One region of the uncultured Limimaricola sp. genome, then DNA from elsewhere that is predicted to be linked to it. Evidence: riboswitches for the same ligand, from Rfam matches in the RefSeq annotation. Region 1 holds a riboswitch; each other region holds the start of a gene.
What was found. A riboswitch is a leader RNA that binds a small molecule or an ion and turns the genes downstream of it on or off. The one in region 1 is predicted to bind thiamine pyrophosphate.

Region 1 (4,594 bases):
AGGTGATGACGCCGGTCTTGACGTCGTCGCGGTCGGGCAGGCCCAGATGCTCCTTGGGCGTGACGTAGCACAGCATGGCGCAACCGAACCAACCGATCATCGCGGCGCCGATGCCGGAAGTTATGTGGTCGTAGCCCGGCGCGATGTCGGTGGTGAGCGGCCCCAGCGTGTAGAACGGCGCCTCGTCGCAGCAGGCCAGCTGCTTGTCCATGTTCTCCTTGATCTTGTGCATGGCGACGTGGCCGGGGCCCTCGATCATCACCTGACAATCGTGCTTCCACGCGATCTGCGTCAGCTCACCCAGCGTCTCCAACTCCGCGAACTGCGCGGCGTCGTTGGCATCGGCGATCGAGCCCGGGCGCAGCCCGTCGCCCAGCGAGAACGACACGTCGTAGCGGCGGCAGATCTCGCAGATCTCCTCGAAATGCTCGTAAAGAAAGCTTTCGCGGTGATGGTGCAGGCACCACTTGGCCATGATCGAGCCGCCCCGGCTGACGATGCCGGTGACCCGATCGATGGTGAGCGGTACGTGATGAAGCCTGAGCCCTGCGTGGATGGTGAAGTAGTCCACGCCCTGTTCCGCCTGCTCGATCAGCGTGTCGCGGAACACTTCCCATGTCAGGTCCTCTGCGATGCCGCCGACCTTCTCGAGCGCCTGATAGAGTGGCACCGTGCCGATCGGCACCGGAGAATTGCGCAAGATCCAGTCGCGGATGTCGTGAATGTCGCGGCCCGTGGAGAGGTCCATGACCGTGTCGGCGCCCCAGCGGATCGCCCAGACCATCTTCTCGACCTCCTCCTCCATCGAGGAGGTGACCGCCGAATTGCCGATATTGGCGTTGATCTTCACGAGGAAGTTGCGGCCGATGATCATCGGCTCCAGCTCGGGATGGTTGATGTTGGCGGGGATGATGGCGCGGCCGCGCGCGATCTCGTCGCGCACGAATTCGGGCGTCACGTGATCGGGGATCGCCGCGCCGAAGCTTTCGCCGTCGCGCGCGCGGGCCAGCGCGGCATCGCGGCCCATGTTCTCGCGGATCGCCACGTATTCCATCTCCGCCGTGACGATGCCCGCGCGGGCATAGGCAAGCTGGGTGACAGCGCGGTCGCCCGTCGCCCGTCGCGGCGCATGAGTGCGCGGAAAGGGGCGCAGCTTGTCGCTTGTCTCTATGCGCCCGTTGTCCTCGGGGCGGATGTTGCGGCCCTCGTAGTCTTCGGTGTCGCCGCGCGCGATGATCCATGCCTCGCGCGGGCGGGCCAACCCTGCGGCGGTGTCGATCGCAGCCTCGGTGTCGGTATAGGGGCCGGAGGCGTCATAGACCCTCACGTTTGGCTCACCGGCGCTCGGGTGCAGCGCGATCTCGCGCATTGGAACGCGAATGTCGGGATGCAGCGTCCCGGCCTTCCAGACCTTGGATGAAGCGGGGAGCGGACCGGTGGTCACGCGGGGCAGTTCGGGTGGGGTGGTGTTGATCGTCATGCGGCGTCCTTGCGTCGGCGGTGACGATCCAGAACGACAGCGGGGGTGGAGAAGCGGTGATGGAAAGGGAGTCGCCCCAAAAGCCCAGCAGCCGCGCACCGTCCCTACGCCAGTATGAACTGGATCAGGTTCGAAGGGTCTGCGCGCGCGTGGGCCATAGCGGCCTCGCCAGCGATATCTCAGCCCCTTGCCGGGGCCCCCCTGGTGAAGTGCGGCCACCCTGCCGTCGCGGCAGGGCGGGTGTCAAGCGCCGCGCGGACGCGTCTTGCGCATCATCGCCGTCACCGCCCGAAAATCGGGGTGGCTGGCGATGTCGGACACCTCCAGCGGCGCACGCGGCCGCCAGTTGGGATAGTCGTCCACCGTGCCGGGCATGTTGGTTGGCGCCTTGGGGCCCACCATGTCGGCCAGCCGCACACCGACGAGGGCAGCGCGGGTGCGCGCGAGATAGCGGTAGGCCGCGACCAGCACCTCGCGCGGCATCTCCTTCTGGCGCGGCAGGCGGCCACGCAGCGCGCCTGCGCGGCGCATCGCATCGAGCAGGGCACGGCGCTCGCGGGCGCGGTCCTTGGCATGGGCGTCGCTGTCCTCCTCGCCCACGAGACCGAGCTTGCGGCGCAGCGCGATGTCTTCGCCCGCCCACCAGCGCTCAAGCACCGGCAGGTCGTGGGTCGACAGACAGGCCAGCGCGGTGGGGCGGTATTCCTCGGGGCGCTTGAAGCGATCGCCGTCCTTTTCGAAGTAGAGGATCGAGTAGGACAGGATGTTGGCCGCCTGCATCGCCTCGCGAAAACCCGGCGGCACGAAGCCCAAGTCCTCACCAATCACCACCGCCTCGCGCGCGCGGCTCTCTTGTGCCAGCACGCGCAGCAGGTCCGAGAAGGGAAAGCGCAGATGCGCGCCGGCGCTGGCGGGTTCGCCATCCGGGATCAGGAACAGCTGCCACAGCGCCATCGCGTGATCGATGCGCAATGCGCCCGCATGGGCCAGCTGCGCCGCGATCATGTCGCGGAAGGGAGCGTAGTCGTATTTGCGCAAGCCCCCGGGCGAGAAGGCCGACAAACCCCAGTATTGGCCATCGGCCGCGAAGACATCGGGGGGGGCGCCGACCGACAGACCGATCATCTGCGTCTCGCCGCCACCCCAGCTTGCCGAGCCGTCGGGGGCCTCGCCCACCGCAAGGTCGAGGTAGAGGCCGATACGCATGCCCGCCTCCATGGCGCAGGCCATGGCGGTGTCGAGCTGACGCGTGGCCTGCCATTGCTGCCAGAGATGAAACTGGACCTCGGTCGCGTTCTCATCGGCAAAATCGGTGACCTCTTTGCTTTCGACCTCGCGCAATGCCTCGGGCCAGCCGTGCCAGCCCGATCCATTCCCTTCGGCCACCATGGCAAGCGACAGCGCCTCGAACAGCGCGTGGCGGCGTAGCGGCTCGCCGCCTTGGCTCACGAAGGCGTCGAAGGCGGCCTCGTCACCGTCGAAGGGCTGTCGCGCGAAGGCCGCGCGCAGGGCCTTGAGCTTGGCGGGCACCACCGCGTCGTAATCGACAAGGTCGCCCGCGCGAAGCGCCGCCCCGTCGATGTCGCCCGCGTCGTGACCGGCCAGATCGTCGAGCGCGATGTAAACCGGGCTGAGAAAGCTGCGGGTCGAGGGGAAGAAGGGGCTGCGCCGCGTCGGATCGCCGAGGAACAGCGCGTGCAGCGGGTTGACCCCTAGGAAATCCGCACCGGCCCGGCCCGCAATGCGCGCCATGTCCGACAGGTCGCGGAAGTCGCCGATGCCGTGATTGCGCGCCGAGCGCAACTCATAGAGCTGACAGAACATGCCCCAGCCGGGTGCGTCATCGAGCCAACCGGGCAGGTGGCACACGCCGTCTTCGGGCACCACCATCTCCTGCGGCGCGGCCGCGCCGCTTGCCGGGGCGTCGGGATCGACGCCGATCTTGCGCAGGATCAGGCGCAGCGTCGCCTCCGGTACTGGGCGCGTGCCATCGCCGTGCGGGTCGTCGTATTCGGTGGTGATCCCGTGGTGACGGCAGAGATCGGCAAGGTCGGTCATGCGGGCTCCATGGAAAAAGGGCCGGGACAGCGCCCGGCCCGTGGTCATCGATCAGGCCGGATGTCCCGGCCCGACCTGTCTCAGCGGTTGGGAACGAGGATCATCGTGGCCAAGGGCGGCAGCCGCAGCGACAGCGACACCGAGCGCCCGTGGCATTCCTCCTGACGGCTTTCGATCCGGCCCGTGTTGACCACGCCAGAGCCTCCGTAAGCCTCGTCGTCGGTGTTCAGAAGCTCGACCCAGTCGCCGCCTTCTGGCACGCCGATGCGGTAATCCTCGCGCACCACCGGTGTCATGTTGGAGATGATCAGCGCCGGGCGCGTGCCGCTGTCAGCCTTGCGCAGGAAGGCAAAGATCGAGCGTTGGTCATCAGCACCGTCGATCCATTCGAACCCCGCCGGGTCGCAGTCGAGCGCATGTAGCGCCTTCTCGTCGCGGTAGAGCTTGTTGAGGTCGCGCACGAGGCTCTGGGTGCCCTTGTGCTTGTCATCCTCGAGCAGGTGCCAGTCGAGCGAGAGGTCGTGGTTCCACTCCCGCTCCTGTCCGAACTCGCAGCCCATGAACAAAAGCTTCTTGCCCGGATGCGTCCACATGAAGCCCAAGTAGGCGCGCAGGTTCGCGAACTTCTGCCAGCGGTCGCCGGGCATCTTGTTGAGCAGCGATCCCTTGCCGTGCACCACCTCGTCGTGGCTGATCGGCAGCACGAAGTTCTCGGACCACGCGTAGTGGATCGAGAAGGTCATCTGGTGGTGGTTGTACTTGCGGTAGACCGGATCGTTCTGGATGTAGCTCAGGCTGTCGTGCATCCAGCCCATGTTCCACTTGAAGTCGAAGCCCAGACCGCCGCTTTCCACGGGGCGGCTGACCCCCGGAAAGGCGGTGCTTTCCTCGGCGATGGTTCCGGCCCCCGGCGTGCGGGCCGCCACCTGCGTGTTGGTGCCTTTCAGGAACTCGATCGCGTCGAGGTTCTCACGCCCACCGTACTGGTTGGGGATCCATTCGCCTTCGTTGCGCGAATAGTCGAGATAGAGCATCGAGGCGACCGCATCCACGCGC
Region 2 (4,594 bases), on a different contig from region 1:
TCGCTTTCGATCTGGGTCGCGCCGAGCATGAAGAGCCCCTGTCCGCGCGGCACGACATAGAGCGGGTAGCGCGGGTGCAGCAGCCGCACGGGCCGGGTGATCTCCACCTCGGGCGCCCGCAGCACCGCCATCTCGCCGCGCACCCCGCGCAGGTCGGGCATGGCGTCGCGCGCCGAGAGGCCTCGACAGTCGATCACCGCCCCCTCTGACCGGCCCTCGCCCGTCTCGAACACGACGCCACGCGCGGCGAGCCGGTCGCGCAGGCCCTGCAGGGTTGCGCGCGGATCGAGATGCGCCTCGGCCTCGACATGCAAACCTCGGGCAAAGCGCCCCGCGAGCTCCGGCTCCAGCGCCGCCACGCCGTCGGCATCGAGCGCCATGCCCGGCACGTGGCGGGCAAAGCGGTCGAACTCCGCCCGGTCGCGCCCCAGCGCCACCGCCAGCGTGCCGCGCCGTATGACCTGCGCGCCCTGGCGCGCCCACCAGCCCGCCGCCTCGCGCCCGAGCCGCACCACCGGCTCCTCCGCCGTGAGCCCCTCGCAGTCGGGGGCCAACATGCCCCCCGCCCACCACGAACAGTGATGCGGCCCGGCCTGCGCCATCCGGTCCACCACCGTCACCGCGCGCCCGCGCGCCGACAGCTCGGCCGCCACGGCGAGGCCCATGACGCCGCCGCCGATGATGCGCAGGCTCATCGCCGCCCCTCATGGAAATGATCCACCGGCCCGTGCCCGGATCCGATCCCAAGCCTGTCCGCCGCGCGGATCGCCCCCGACAGCCAGCTCTGCGCCCGCTCCAACGCCGCCTCCGGCGTACGGCCCGTCGCCAAAAGGGCTGCCAGCGCTGCCGAGAGCGAGCAGCCGGTGCCATGGGTGTTGCGCGTGGCGATGCGTGGCCCCGTCACTTCGTGCACGCCCGCCTGGGTGATCAGGCGGTCGGTGCAATGCGGCCCCGTCGCATGGCCGCCCTTCATCAGCACCGCTGTCGGGCCTAGGTCGAGCAGCGCCCGCCCTTGGGCGACGATCTCGGCGGCTGTCGTAGCCTGCGACAAGCCCAGCAAACGCGCCGCCTCCGGCAGGTTCGGAGTCAGGATCGTGGCGCGGGGGATCAACAGCGTTGCCAACGCATCGACAGCCGCGTCATCCAGCAGCGCGTCGCCGGATTTGGCCACCATCACTGGGTCGAGCACGAGTGGGCACTCGTAGCCCGCCAGCGCCTCGGCCACGGCCTCCACCACCGCCGCACCGCCCAGCATGCCGATCTTGATCGCGTCGGGGGGGATGTCGTCTAGCACGGCCCTGATCTGCGCCGTCACCATCTCGGGCGGCACCCGCATGACGCCATGAACGCCGCGCGTGTTTTGCGCCGTGATCGCGGTGAGGGCGGATGTGCCGTATACGCCGAAGGCGGCAAAGCTCTTGATATCGGCCTGAATGCCCGCGCCGCCTCCGCTGTCGCTGCCTGCGATGGTCAGGGCCGTCTTGATGCGCATCGTCTCGCTCTCCCCCCGGACGGGGGACGCAGGACGGACCTCGGGCGTCGGGCGTCGCAAGCCTCGAGTCGCGTCTCCGTTCCCTCCGCCGGTATTAGCCGGATCAGGTTCGATGGGTCGGCCTTTGCCTCTCAGCCCTTGCGGGCACCCCAACGGATTCGAGCGGAGGTTATCGGCGCACCAAGGGTGACGCAAGGGAGGGCATTCTCACCGCTCGCCCTCGAAGCGGTAGATCGCAAGGCCGCGTTCGCTCTCGTCTATCTCAAGCCGGCGGTTGACCGGCGCATGGGCGCGGCTGGCGCAGTTGGGCCGCTCGCACAGGTAGCAGTTGATACCGATGCCGGTGGGGGTGATGCGGTCGAGGTCGAGCCCTTCGGCATGGGCCAGCCGCGGCGCATAGGCCACGTCGCAGCCCAGACCGATGGCCAGCCGTGTGGCGGGCTGGCCCAACGTGCCGCCGTGCCGCGTCACGGTGCGGGCGATGGAGAAATACCGCGCGCCGTCGGGCATGGAGATCACTTGGGTCTGCACCCGTTCGGGTGCCTCGAAGGCGGCGTGGATGTTCCACAGCGGGCAGGTGCCACCAAAGGAGGAAAACGGAAAGCGCCCGGCGCTGAACCGCTTGGAGATGTTGCCCGCCTGATCGACGCGCACGAAGAAGAACGGAATGCCGCGCGCGCCTTCGCGTTGCAGGGTCGTCAGCCGGTGCGCCACCTGCTCGTAGCTGGTGCCGAACCGGTGGCTGAGAAGCTCCACGTCATAGCGCGCCGTCTCGCAGGCGGCGAGGAAGCGCCCGTAGGGCATCAGAAGAGCTGCGGCGAAGTAGTTGGCCAGCGTCACCCGCGCCAGCGCCAGCGCCGACGGGTCCGTCAGCCCCGAGGCCGCGACCTCGTCGGCGATCTCCTGCGGCAACTCCATCCGCGCCAAGAGCACCGCCATCTGGAACCGGCGGCTCGACTGGCCCAAAAGCTCGGAGAGACGCAGCTCGCCGCGATGCGCCACGTGCTGGCGCAATCGGCCCGCCATTACCTCCGAGGGCAGGATACGCACGCGGATGCCATGCCCGCGCAGCCGTTCGGTGAGCGCAGTGTGCGGCTCGCTCCGGTGCAGCTTCATCTCCTCGGCCATGGCCTCGGCGGCGCGGTCGAGCGCGTCGACATGGTTGCGCCGCTCGAACAGCCACGCCCGGACCGACTGCACCGCGCGGCTGCCCTCCTCCAGCACCTCGACCTTGTCGCGGTCGGCCAGCGGATTGGCGTCGGTCTGGCGCGACAGCACCAGCTGGCGGTAGCGGTCGTGCAGCCGCACGAGGGCCGCCGCGATGCCCGGTGCCGCCGAGAGCGCCTGTTCAATCTCGACCCGACCGACATTCGCTTCGAGAGCCGGATCCTTCAGCGCCGCGGCCAGATCGGCGGCAAGCTGCGCGTCGGTTTCGGGCGCAAGTTCGCTCACATTGATGTCGAAGGCCTCGGCCAGCCGCATCAGCAGCTTGGCCGAGGCGGGGCGCTGGTTGCCCTCCATCAAGGTCACATAGCTCGACGACACCCCGAGCCGCCCGGCCATCTGCACCTGCGTCAACCCGAGCGAGACGCGCAGCGCCTTGAGCCGGGGACCGATCAGCAGCTTTTCACCGCGTTCGTTCATTTCAGACCTAACAATGTTTCAAACTTACCGCTGACATAACTTACAAGATTACCCGCTCGCAACAAAATTATGCTGCACCTGCGCCATGACCACACTAACCTTACAGACAGAACAGGCACCGGTCCTCCTCCTTCGGTGCCGCAGACAGGCCCATCAACAGGCCCCCCACAGGAAGGTCACGCAGATGTCTCTCGATCTCGTCCATGCCCCCGCCGCCCCGAAGCCGGTCCTGCTGCGCGACGTGCCCGGTGCCGATCGCGTCCTGACCGAAGAGGCCCTCGCCCTCGCGGCAGAACTCCAGACCCGCTTCGCGCCAAAGATGCAGGCGCTTTCGGTCGCCCGCGATCGCCGTCAGGAGCGTGCCGACGAAGGCCGCCTGCCCGACTATCTCGAAGACACCGCAGGCATCCGCAAAGGCATGTGGACGTGCACCCCAGCGCCCGAGGGTCTGCGCGACCGTCGCATCGGCCTCGCCAGCGCCGCCGAAGCCGGGGCTCTGGCCATGGCCCGAAGCTGCGGTGCCTCGACGCTGCTGGTCGATCTCGACGAAACCACGGCGCCCGGCTTCGCCAACCTGATCGCCGGGATCGCAGCTCTGATCGAGGCCCCCGATGATCACACGCCGATGCTGATCCGTCCGCGCCCGCTTGGCCGGGACGAGCCGGCGCTGCTGATCGGCGGTCACCCGGTCTCGGCGGGGTTGTTCGACATCGCGCTCATCGTCACCCATCTCGCCGCACCGCTCTCGGCGCGCGACAAGGGGCCGTTTCTGCAACTTGGCGGCATCGACGGCCACCGCGAGGCGCGGCTCTGGTCCGAGATCCTCGACATCGTCGAGGAGCGCGCGGGCCTCGCCCCCGGCACGATCCGCGCCGAGGTCTCTCTCGAGAGCGTCAACGCGGGCTTCGAGATGGACGAAATCCTTTGGGAGCTGAAGGGCCGCGCGCTTGGCCTGACGATGCGCCGCGCCCCGCTTACCGCCTCCTACCTGCGGCTGATGCGCGCCCATGCCGACGCGGTGCTGCCCGCGATGCTTGACCCCGAGGCCGCCTTCTTGGGCACCTGCGCCGCGCGCATGGTCAAGGTCGCGCATCGTCGTGGCACCCACGCCATCGCCGAAGCCCCCGACAGCAGTGACGCAGGCGCGCTGCGCCGTCCGCTCGACGAAGGCTGCGACGGTATGTGGCTCGCCACGCCCGAACGGGTCGAGCCCGCCCGCGAGGCCACCTCGCGCGCCCTGCCCGGCACGCACCAGATCGGCAAACCGCGCCAGTATTTCCGGATCAGCCCAGAGATGCTCCTGAAGCCTCACACCGGCCCCGTCACCGAAGCCGGGCTGCGCGGCACCGTCCACATCGCCATCGGCGCGCTTGCCGCATGGATCGCCGGTCGCGGCCCGGTCCGCATCGATGACAGCCTGCACGGCCTCGCCTCGGCCGATCTCGCCCGCGCCCGGCT
Region 3 (4,594 bases), on a different contig from region 1:
CGCTGATCTTGGAGACATGGGCTGTGGGGTGGTCATGGCCGCTCGTTCTGGCCTTCGTCTACACCGTGCTGGTGCCGGGTGTTCTGGCGACGCTGGTGTGGTTCGTGCTGGTCGAGCGGATCGGCGCGGTGAAGGCGGCGACGTTCCACTTCCTCAACCCCGTCTTCGGCGTTGTCATCGCCGCCGTGCTCTTGGGCGAGGCGCTGGGCGGTACGGACGCGCTGGGCGTCGCGGTGGTGGCGGCGGGCATCCTCGCGGTGCAGCTGGCACGGCGGCCATCGGCCAAAACCGGCGCACCGGCGCGCGCGTCGGAACAGCCGGGCAGGGCTGTTGGTTTTACACCCGAGACAGCACAGGAGGACATCATGTTCGACTACAGCGACAGCCACAGCACGATTTCGTCCGACCGCGTCAACGGCACCGAGGTGTTTGGTGCCGGGGGCGAGAAGATTGGCCACATCGACCATCTCGTGATCGACAAGAAGAGCGGCAAAATCACCTACGCCGTGATGGGCTTCGGTGGCTTCCTCGGCATCGGTGAAGAGCATCACCCGATCCCTTGGTCCAAGCTCGACTACGACACCGGCCTTGGCGGGTATCGCACCGACATCACCGAGGCGCAGCTTCAGGGCGCGCCCGAGCGGCCCGAGCGCTGGTACGAGGACCGGCGTTGGGAAGAGGCGGCCTATACCCATTACGGCGCGCCTTACTACTGGATCTGACGCGCCACGAGAAAGGCCGCCGAGGGATGCCCCGGCGGCCTTTGTTGTCTCTGAATTGTCTCTAACAACGACCTCAGCCGATGGTACCGCGTGCGCCCCCGGTCTGGCCACGATCGAGCAGATAGTGATCGAGCAGCACGCAGGCCATCATCGCCTCGGCCACCGGCACCGCGCGGATGCCGACGCAGGGGTCGTGGCGGCCTTTGGTGATGACCTCGGTCGGGCTGCCGTCCATACGGATCGATTTGCGGGGCGACAGTATCGACGAGGTCGGCTTGACCGCAAAGCGCACCACCACATCCTGCCCCGAGCTGATGCCGCCCAAGACCCCGCCCGCATGGTTCGAGCCGTACTCCGGCCCGTTCGGCCCCATGAAGATCTCGTCGGCATTGTCGCGGCCCGTCAGCGCCGCCGCCGCCATGCCCTCGCCGATCTCCACACCCTTGACCGCGTTGATCGACATCATCGCCGCCGCCAGATCGGTGTCGAGCTTGCCATAGACCGGCGCGCCTAAGCCCGCGGGCACGCCCGAGGCTACGACTTCGATCATCGCGCCGACCGAGTTGTGGTCCTTCCTGAGCGCGTCGAGATAGTCGGCCCAATCGGTCGCGGCCTGCGCATCGGGGCACCAGAAGTCGTTCCGGGCCACCTCGGCCATATCGACCTTTGAGCGGTCGATCGTCTTCTCGCCCATCTGCACCATGTAGCCGGTGATCTTCAAATCCGGCAGAAGGGCTGCCAACGCGGCCCGTGCCACGCCACCCGCCGCCACCCGCGCCGCCGTCTCGCGCGCGCTCGAGCGACCGCCACCACGATAATCGCGGATTCCGTATTTCAGGTGATAGGCGATGTCGGCATGGCCGGGGCGGAAGGTCTCGGCGATGTCGCCGTAATCCTTGGACCGCTGGTCGGTGTTGCGGATCATCAGCTGGATCGGCGTGCCGGTGGAGCGGCCCTCGAACACGCCCGACAGGATCTCCACCGTATCGGGCTCGCGCCTTTGCGTGGTGTGCTTGTTCTGGCCCGGGCGTCGCTTGTCGAGCCAGACCTGCAGGTCGGCTTCGGTAATCTCCACCCCCGGTGGGCAGCCATCGACCGTGGCGCCGAGTGCGGGGCCGTGGCTTTCGCCCCATGTGGTGACACGGAACAGGTGGCCGAAGCTGTTGAGGGACATGGACGCTCTCCTTGTGGCGGGGCCGGTGTAGCGCGGGGCGGGTGCGGGGGAAAGGGCGGGGGCTTGCGCGCAGCCCCCCATGGCGTAGTGTCTGCGCCACCTCGGGGGGCCACTGGCTGAGATGCGCATCGCGCGGACCCGTTGAACCTGAACCGGATCACACCGGCGGAGGGAAGGTTTCGGGACACGCGTCCTCCTTGCTCTTCGCCCGCATTGGAGGATGACCATGTCCCATCGCCTGAATGCGGGTCTCGCCCTAGCACTCGTCGCCACCCCGGCGCTCGCGCAAGGCCAGACCCTCACCGTCTATGCCCCCGATTACTTCGCCTCCGAATGGGGCCCCGGCCCCGCGATCAAGGAGGCCTTCGAGGCCGAGTGCGATTGTACGCTCGACTACCAGACCGGCGACCTGCTGCCGCGGCTGCTGCTCGAAGGCGCGCGCACCGAGGCGGACGTGGCCATCGGCTTTGATTCGACCGAGATGAAGAAGGCGCGCGAGACCGGGCTCTTCGCGCCGCATGGCGTCGACACCGCCGGTCTGACGCTGCCGATCGACTGGACCGACGAAGTCTTTCTGCCGTTCGACTGGTCCTACCTCGCCTTCGTCTACGACAACGAGGCGCTGAAAGAGGTGCCGGGGAGCTTTGCGGAGCTGGTCTCGGCCTCCGACGATCTGCGCATCGCCATCCAGGACCCGCGCAGCTCGGTTTCGGGCCTGTCTCTGGTGCTCTGGGCCGAGGAGGTCTTTGGCGAGGAGGTCGAGGCGAAATGGGCCGCGCTGGCACCCAAGATCACCACCGTCACGCCGGGCTGGTCCGAGGCATATGGTCTCTTCACCGAGGGCGAGGTCGACATGGTGCTGAGCTACACCACCTCGCCCGCCTACCACGCGATCGCCGAGGACGACGACACCGTTTCGGCGGCGATCTTCGAGGAGGGGCATTACATGACCATCGAGCTGGCGGCTCAGCTTGAGGGCACCGACGCGCCGGAGTTGGCGCAGCGGTTCATGCAGTTCGTCACCAGCGAGACCTTCCAGTCGCTGATCCCGACCTCGAACTGGTCCTACCCCTCGGCGCTGCCCGAGACCGAATGGCCTGAAGGCTTCCGCGACATCGCGATGCCCGAAAAGGCGATCTGGCTGCCCGAGGCCGAAGCCGATGCGCTGCGCGCGCCCGCGATTGAGGCCTGGCGACAGGGGCTGTCGCAATAACACCTGTGGCGAGATGGCCCGGCGGCATCGCCGCCGGGCTGGTGCTGGCACTGACGCTGGGCACGCTGGCGGCCGTGATCTGGCGCGCGGGTTTCGCACTGCGGCTCGGCCCCGCCGATCTCTCGGCGATCTGGTTCACCACTTGGCAGGCGGCGCTGTCGGCCTGCGTGTCGGTCGTGCTCGCCATGCCGGTGGCGCGGGCTCTGGCACGGCGGCGGTTTTTCGGGCGCGGCGCGCTGGTGACGCTTCTGGGGGCACCCTTCATCCTGCCAGTGGTGGTCGCGGTGATTGGCCTCATCGGCGTGTTCGGTCGCGGCGGGCTTTTGAACGACGCGCTGGGGCTGGCAGGTCTTGGTCCCGTCTCGGTCTATGGCTGGCACGGGGTGGTGCTGGCGCATGTATTCTTCAACCTGCCCTTGGCAGTGCGGCTGATCCTGCAGGGCTGGATCGCGATCCCCGCCGAACGCTTTCGCCTCGCCGCTTCGCTCGGCGCGCCGGTGGGGCGACTGCTCGAAGGGCCGATGCTGCGCGCCGTAGTGCCGGGGGCTTTTGCCGTCATCTTTCTCATCTGTCTGACGAGCTTTGCCGTGGCGCTGACGCTGGGTGGCGGGCCTCGCGCGACCACAGTGGAGTTGGCGATCTATCAATCCCTGCGATTCGACTTCGATCTGGGCCGTGCCGCGGTGCTGGCGATGGTGCAGTTCGGCCTTTGTGCCGCCGCCGCGTTGATGGTGCGGACGGCAGGCGCACCCGAGGCGCTGGGCGCAGGGCTCGACCGGGTGGTCGAGCGTTTCGAGCCGGGCGGGCAATTGCGTGATGCGGTGGCCATCGCCCTTGCCACGCTGTTTCTCATGGGGCCGCTGGCGATGATCGTGGCGCGCGGCGCGCCGGGGCTGTTTGATTTGCCCGATGGGGTCTGGGCGGCGGCGCTGCGCTCGATCTCGGTGGCGCTGGGGGCGACGGTGCTGACGCTGGCGCTGGCCTTGGCGTTGGTGCTGCGCGGGGGCGGGCTGGCGCAGCTGTCGATGCTGCTGCCGCTCGCCGCTTCAAGCCTCGTGATGGGCACGGGGCTGTTCGTGGTGCTCTATCCGCTGGTTTCGCCCCGCGATGTGGCGCTGGTGGTAACGGGGTGGGTGAACGCTGCGATGGCGCTGCCCTTCGCGGCGCGCGTGCTGGCCCCCGCTGTGGCACAGGCCGAGGCCGCGCATGGGCGGCTGGCGACCTCACTTGGCCTCGCCGGCTGGGCGCGGCTGCGCTGGCTGCTGTTGCCACGCCTGCGCCGCCCCTTGGGGTTCGCCGCCGGGCTGACGGCGGCGCTGTCGATGGGCGACCTCGGGGTGATCGCGCTTTTCGCGGGCGACGGCGAAGCGACGCTGCCACTCTTGATGGTGCGCCTGATGTCGGCCTACCGGATGGAGCAGGCGGCGGGGGTGGCGCTGGTGCTGCTGGGCCTGAGCCTCGCGCTGTTCTGGATCTTCGACAGGG

Region 2: it holds a riboswitch for thiamine pyrophosphate, as region 1 does, so the genes downstream of both, thiD (bifunctional hydroxymethylpyrimidine kinase/phosphomethylpyrimidine kinase) here and thiC (phosphomethylpyrimidine synthase ThiC) in region 1, are expected to answer to the same signal.
Region 3: it holds a riboswitch for thiamine pyrophosphate, as region 1 does, so the genes downstream of both, AADJ02_RS08595 (thiamine ABC transporter substrate binding subunit) here and thiC (phosphomethylpyrimidine synthase ThiC) in region 1, are expected to answer to the same signal.

The regions. Positions count from the first base shown of each region.
Region 1 covers NZ_CAXHZL010000004.1:251,223-255,816, forward strand. The annotation lists gene thiC (phosphomethylpyrimidine synthase ThiC) at 1-1,480, opposite strand, end outside; TPP riboswitch at 1,564-1,693, opposite strand; gene malQ (4-alpha-glucanotransferase) at 1,724-3,538, opposite strand; gene glgB (1,4-alpha-glucan branching protein GlgB) at 3,619-4,594, opposite strand, start outside.
Region 2 covers NZ_CAXHZL010000009.1:80,417-85,010, reverse strand. The annotation lists gene AADJ02_RS12405 (FAD-dependent oxidoreductase) at 1-695, opposite strand, end outside; gene thiD (bifunctional hydroxymethylpyrimidine kinase/phosphomethylpyrimidine kinase) at 692-1,492, opposite strand; TPP riboswitch at 1,556-1,654, opposite strand; gene AADJ02_RS12395 (short-chain fatty acyl-CoA regulator family protein) at 1,700-3,136, opposite strand; gene AADJ02_RS12390 (malate synthase A) at 3,321-4,594, shown strand, end outside.
Region 3 covers NZ_CAXHZL010000005.1:120,314-124,907, reverse strand. The annotation lists partial or broken gene AADJ02_RS08610 (DMT family transporter) at 1-284, shown strand, start outside; gene AADJ02_RS08605 (PRC-barrel domain-containing protein) at 366-722, shown strand; gene aroC (chorismate synthase) at 796-1,896, opposite strand; TPP riboswitch at 1,989-2,087, shown strand; gene AADJ02_RS08595 (thiamine ABC transporter substrate binding subunit) at 2,123-3,109, shown strand; gene AADJ02_RS08590 (thiamine/thiamine pyrophosphate ABC transporter permease ThiP) at 3,115-4,594, shown strand, end outside.